2 linked regions of the Dinghuibacter silviterrae genome follow. The protein of the gene in region 1 interacts with the protein of each later gene in a pairwise test. Links are inferred from orthologs where the notes say so. Each region holds a gene or a part of one and is shown on either strand. Other genes may lie near its edges.

Region 1 (3,381 bases):
CTTTGTATTTGTTTTTAAAGACGCTTTCGCGGTAGCCAAAAGCACAGTCGTTGACGGTGAAGCGTTCGACGGTGCCGTCGGAGAGGTGGAAGGCTTCGAGGTCTTGGAAGACCTCTTTGATCTCTACTCCATAAGCGCCGATGTTTTGCATGGGGGATGCCCCGACGCAACCGGGGATGAGGGAAAGGTTTTCCAGGCCGCCAAGGTCGTGGGCGATGCAGTGTTGCACGAAACGGTGCCAGTTCTCTCCCGCGCCTGCCCGCACATACGCATAGTCTTCGTCTTCGGCCACGGTCTCGATACCCATGACTTCGTTTTTAAGGAGGAGTCCATCGAAATCCCTGGTAAAAAGGACATTGCTTCCCCCGCCGAGAATCATCCGGGGGCTGTGCGGGACCCGGGCGAGAAGGGCGGCCAGCTCTGCCCCGTCCGAAAAGGGGGCGAAGTAGCGGGCCTGGACATCCATGCCAAACGTATTGTACGGTTTCAAAGAGGTGTGTTGCGCGATATGCATAATGTTGCCGAAGGTACAAATACCGCACCGGAAATTCACGCGCCGAAGCCGCGGGGCGCGCCTATACGGGATCCACGTCCGGCACCACCGTCACGCTGCGGAACCGCTGTTCCCCATGCACCAGGGCCTCCGCCATCCGGATCGCCTGTTTGCAACGGTGGATGAGGGCGCCGTCCCTGGGTAGCTTTATCAACAGCTCCATGAGGTATTGGTTGCGCACCCGGTTGACGACGGGGGCGGCGGGACCGGTGAGGTAGGGCCCGAACTCCGCCCGCAGGTGGCCGGTAAAGGCTTCCGCCCCGGCCATGACGGTTTCTTCGAGCTTGTGCCGGAAGGTGATTTTGAGTAGCCGGGAAAAGGGGGGGTATCCGAACTGCTGGCGGCTTTGGATCTCGTAGTCATAGAGCGCCTTGTAGTCGTGGGCCTGTACAAAGTTCAGGACGGGGTGGGCCGTGTCGGAGACCTGGATCATGACCTCCCCGCTCCCGGTTTTCCGGCCGGCCCGGCCGCTGACCTGTTCCATGAGCTGGAAGGCGCGTTCGTGTACCCGGAAGTCGGCGAAGTGCAGCATGCTGTCGGCGTCTAGTATGCCCACCAGGTCGACAAATCCGAAGTCGAGGCCCTTGACCACCATCTGGGTGCCCACGAGGATGTCGATGCGCCGGTCCTCGAATTGGTGGATGAGCTGGTCGTGGGCGGTTTTTCCGCGTACCGTGTCCAGGTCCATCCGGGCGACACGGGCGCCGGGGAAGCTTTCCTGGAGGACCTCTTCGATCTTTTCGGTGCCAAAGCTTTTTTGTATGAACCGGTGTCCTCCGCAGGCGGGACAGGTGTGGAGGACCGGGTAGGTCGTGCCGCAATAGTGGCACTGCCATTTGTGGGACGCCTTGTGGTACGTAAGGGTCACCGCGCAGTTCCGGCATTCGGGGATCCACCCGCAGGTCGCGCAGACCTGGTAAGGCGTGTACCCCCTTCTGTTTTGGAAAAGGATGACCTGCCGGTCGCGGGCGACCGTCCCTTCGATCGCGTCTTTGAGCGCGGGGGACAGGAGTACCTTGCCCTTGTCTTCGCGGACGACCTTCCGGGTGTCGACCAGGACAATGGGCGGAAGGGCTGCCCCGCCGTATCGTTCGGTCAGGGTCACCAGGCCGTATTTGCCCTGGACGGCGTTGTAATAGCTTTCGATCGAGGGCGTGGCGCTCCCGAGAAGGACCCTGGCGCCGTGCAACTGCGCATAGTAGATGGCGGTGTCCCGCGCATGATACCGGGGCGCGGGCTCCGTTTGCTTGTAGGAGGCGTCGTGTTCTTCGTCTACGATGATCAGACCCAGATCCTTGAAGGGCAGCAGGAGCGAAGACCGGGCGCCTAAGACAACCCGGATGTCCCCGGAAGCGACCTTGTTCCAGATCTCCACGCGCTCATTCTGGTTGAACTTCGAGTGATAGATACCGACATAGCCTCCAAAGTGTTTTTGCAGCCGGCGGATCACCTGGGCGGTGAGCGCGATCTCGGGCAGGAGATATAATACCTGCCGGCCTTCCTTTATTAAGGCTTCTATGAGTTTGATATAGACCAGGGTCTTGCCGCTGGAAGTAACGCCGTGGAGCAGGCAAACGGATTTCTCCGACAGATGGCGCCGGACCTCACCAAGGGCGTGCTCTTGTGCCCCGGACAACTCGAAGTCCACCTGTATCGCACGGGGCAGGTATTGCAACCGGTCCACCTGGCGTTGTTCGATGATAAGGACATTTTTTTCCGCAAGTCCTTTCAACTGGGCGGGGGAAGCGCCCGACTTGTTCAACAGGTCCTTCTGGCTGACTTCGCCTTGTACCTTTTGGAGGTGCAGATAGGCCAGCAAAAGGTCGAGCTGTTTGGGCGCCCGGGTCCACTGGTTCATCAGGTCCGCAAGCTTCTCTTCCTCCTTGTAGTCCGGGTGGAGGAGGACATATTTTTCCCTGCGTTCTTTGTACGTATCCTGTAGCGCTTCCCATACAATACACACCCCCTTATCGATCAGGGAACGGACGACGGGATAAACGTGGGTGGCGTCCAGGATCTGCTGGATCTCCCCTATCCGGAGCTCCTTTTTGAGCAGGAGGCCCTCCGCCACAAGGTATTCGTCGTGGTCGAGGGCCGAAAAATCGTCTCCATAGACCTCGTTGTACAGGAGGATGGTCTCGCTGGAGAGCTTGAAGTGCGCGGGCAACGCGGCCGCCATGATCTCGCCCTCGGAACACATATAGTAGTCCGCCATCCACGCCCAAAGCGCGAGCTGGGCCTCCTGCACGATGGGCTGGTGGTCGATCACCCCCTCGATGGGTTTTGGATGAAAGGCCTCGGGGCCTTCCCGGTGCAGGGTCCGGACGATCCCGGCGTATTTCTTGTTTTTGAGGGACACCTCTACGCGCACGCCTACCTGCACACGGGGAAGCAGGTGGTCAGGGATGGACCAGGTGTAATTCTTGGGTAACGCCAGTGGTATGATGATCTCCGCAAACAAAGTCCTGCAAATATAAGACCCCGGAGCACGACAAACGCCGTGTCCGGGGTCAGACTATGAAGGGAAACTACTGCCAACCTGGATTTTGAACAAGATTTGGATTCAGCAAAAGCTCTGAATACGGTATCGGATACAGTGTTTGATAGCTGGACCAGCTCCTGGGCACGTTGTCGAGCCAGTGCAGCTCTCCGGAGGTGCCGTTTGCCAGGATCTGGGGATTGACGACCCCGTTTGCGGTAGGGGCTACGTTGATATACGTGATCGTACTGACCTGGTTGGAAGGCGGCGTCCCCTGGTAAAAATAAACATCGGGTATACCGTCCCCGTTAAGGTCCATCGGCTGGTTGAGGGCGGGTACGTAGAAACC
Region 2 (3,031 bases), on another replicon or contig:
CGCCGGGGAGCTCCAGGGACGTTTTCCCGATACTTATCAAGATATCTTGGGTCTAAAAGGAGTGGGGTCGTATACGGCCTCGGCTATTGCTTCTTTTGCTTTTGGACTTCCGCACGCGGTCGTCGATGGGAATGTCCTGAGGGTACTCAGCCGTTTTTTTGGGATCGATACCCCGATCGATACAACCGAAGGCCGGTCGGTCCTGACCGCGCTGGCGGATCAATGCCTGGACAAAGATGACCCCGCGGCCTACAACCAGGCGCTGATGGATTTTGGCGCTGTCGTTTGTAAACCGGTCCGCCCTGCCTGTGACACCTGTCCGTTCAAAAGCAGGTGTGTGGCCCTGAAACAGGAAAAGGTAGACCTGCTGCCGATCAAAAGCAAACGGCTGGTGCGCAAGGATCGCTTCTTTTTGTACCTGGTCGCCGAATACAATAACGGGGTTTATATCCGCAAGCGCACCGGCAAGGATATTTGGCAACAGCTCTTTGAATTTATCGGGCACGAAGTTCCAGCTGACGAGGATGGGGAAGACTACGGCCGGCAACTGAAAAAACGATGGTTCACGGCGCTTTTTGGAAAAGACGGCTTTACCGTATTGGGCGCCTCGCCGGTGTACCGGCAATTGCTGACCCATCAGCAGGTCAAGGCACGGTTTGTGCGGATCCACCTGGAGCGGCCCCTGGCGGACGGGGAGTACATCTGGGTGGACCGGAAGGAGCTGGCAACCTATCCTTTTCCCCGTCTCCTTAACGACTACCTGAACGCGCCCATCCAAGCAGGGCAACTCTTCTAGGGCGCCTCCGGCGCCCTGCCCGAAGGGCCATCGTTAGCGGTGTGGCGGCGGCGGCCTAAATTGCCGCTTAGGTCGCCGCCGCCACTCTTTTGACCCTCGTTTGTTTGCAAGAAAATTAATGTATATTTAAGAGAGATTGTGAGCACGCAGGCCCGTGGGGCTGCACGCGTAAAATTCAAAAAATAAGAGCCATATGAGAGGCGTAAATCGGGTTATGTTGATCGGTAACCTCGGAAAAGACCCGGATGTACAATATCTGGAAGGAAATATTGCCGTGGCTAAATTCCCGCTGGCCACCACGGAGACGTTTAAAGACAGGGCCGGCAAGCTGATATCGCAGACGGAATGGCATACGGTTGTCCTCTGGAGGGGGCTTGCGGAGCTGGCCCAGAAATACCTGCACAAAGGCAGCCTTGTATACATAGAAGGCCGTCTGAAAACCCGGAGCTGGGAGGACAAGGAGGGCAATAAGAAGTTTGCCACCGAGGTCGTTGGTGATAACCTGATCATGCTTGATAAAAGGGCGGATGTTTCCGGTCCGGCCCCCGGTTCAGGGGAACATGGGATGGAAGGATTGAGCTCCGTGGATATTCCGCCGATCGGCGACGCGAACGATCTTCCCTTCTAATCGTTACATTTGTTCACTTAATCGTTCATTTTGGACCATCCTCCCAACGCGCCCATTCTCCTGACAGCTATTAATACCCAGGGTACTACCGTTTGGATAGTATTGTTCATCGCACTCATCTTCCTGTTGTTCGTCGTCAGCGGATCGGAGATTGCACTTTTTACCCTGACTTATAAGGACCAGAATATTCTAAAGACCAAACAGGTCCCCTACGCCCGCCGGATCACGACCTTGCTGGAGGAACCAAAGATCCTCCTGGCCTCGCTCCAGTGCGCCAGCGGCTTTTTGCATATCGTTCTGATCCTGATGGCCAACAGCCTTATAGACACCTTCCTTCCGATGGATCCTGCCCTTTTCTGGGTGGTGTTGATCGTCAAGATCCTCGTGATCACCATTGTACTCCTGCTGCTTTGCGACGTGCTTCCAAGGGTGTATGCCTCCCAAAACAACATCCGGTTTGCCAAGTTTTCCAGCTGGTGGCTGGACGCCCTGGTCGTGCCGCTTTTCCGGAGAACCGGTCAGTTTATGGTCCGGATGTCGGAAGGGGTGGAAACGGGTTTGGGGATAGGCGACGCAACAGAATACAGCCTTCAACAGATCGACCAGGAAGAAACCTCCCAGGAAGAAAGAAATATCCTGAAGGGGATCGTCAAGTTCGGGAACATCACTGTGAAACAGGTCATGCGCACGCGTCTGGATGTAAGCGGTCTGGACTATACGCTCACGCTGGCCGAGGTGTTGAGGAGGGTGGAAGACCTGCACTACAGCCGGTTGCCCGTGTATAAAAATGACCTTGACGAAGTAGCGGGTATACTCAACACCAAGGACCTGTTGCCTTATATCGGGAAAGACTCCCTCCAGGGGTTTGACTGGCACAGCCTTCTGAGGCCGGTCTATTTTGTTCCCCAAAATAAACTCATCGACGACCTCCTCAAAGAGTTCCAACACAAACGCACCCATATCGCGGTCGTGGTGGACGAATTTGGAGGGACGAGCGGGATCGTCACCCTCGAAGACATCCTGGAGGAGATCATCGGGGACATCAAGGACGAGTTCGACGACGAGGAAAGTGTCAACAAAAAACTGGACGACAATAACTTTATCTTTGAGGGGCGGACCTCCATCCTGGACGTATGCAAGGCCATGGACCTCCCCCTGGATACCTTCGAATCGGTACGGGGCGAAAGCGATTCCCTGGCCGGCCTGGTCCTGGAACTGGCGGGGAAATTCCCTGCCCTGAACGAGGTGATCACCACCGGCGAGTTTGATTTCGCCGTTCTGGAGATCAACCGCAACCGGATACAGAAAGTAAAAGTGACGATCAAGCGCTCCTCTTAAAGTAATGAGAAAGTATTTTTTAGCCGCATTTCTCTTTTGCGCCTGCAATGGCGTTCCGATCCCCAAACCCAAGGGCTATTTCCGGATCGACCTCCCCCGGCACGAGTACCGGCTGTTCAGCCAGCCGGGCTATCCCTACAGCTTCGAATATCCCGTATACGCGAATATCGTCAGGGACTCTTCGTATTTCGACGAACAACCCGACAACCCTTACTGGATCAATGTCGACTTCCCCTCCTTCCAGGGGCGCATTTACCTGAGCTATATCA

What was found.
Region 2: the proteins of priA (region 1) and EDB95_RS02530 interact in binary tests that used the Escherichia coli proteins (3 or more experiments, as listed by UniProt). The link is inferred for Dinghuibacter silviterrae from one-to-one orthologs.

The regions. Positions count from the first base shown.
Region 1 is NZ_SODV01000002.1:527,190-530,570, reverse strand. The notes cover bases 296-3,351. They hold priA (replication restart helicase PriA), read right to left. Parts: upstream 3,015-3,351; coding sequence 576-3,014; downstream 296-575. Other genes in these bases: EDB95_RS19340 (RagB/SusD family nutrient uptake outer membrane protein), read right to left, coding at 3,082-3,351; murB (UDP-N-acetylmuramate dehydrogenase), read right to left, coding at 296-514. Outside these bases: more of murB, read right to left, coding at 1-295; more of EDB95_RS19340, read right to left, coding at 3,352-3,381.
Region 2 is NZ_SODV01000001.1:578,381-581,411, reverse strand. The notes cover bases 12-2,717. They hold EDB95_RS02530 (single-stranded DNA-binding protein), read left to right. Parts: upstream 12-1,010; coding sequence 1,011-1,424; downstream 1,425-2,717. Other genes in these bases: gldE (gliding motility-associated protein GldE), read left to right, coding at 1,455-2,717; mutY (A/G-specific adenine glycosylase), read left to right, coding at 12-796. In the rest of the region: more of mutY, read left to right, coding at 1-11; more of gldE, read left to right, coding at 2,718-2,762; gliding motility lipoprotein GldD, read left to right, coding at 2,767-3,031. UniProt on the Escherichia coli protein: Plays an important role in DNA replication, recombination and repair. Binds to ssDNA and to an array of partner proteins to recruit them to their sites of action during DNA metabolism. Acts as a sliding platform that migrates on DNA via reptation.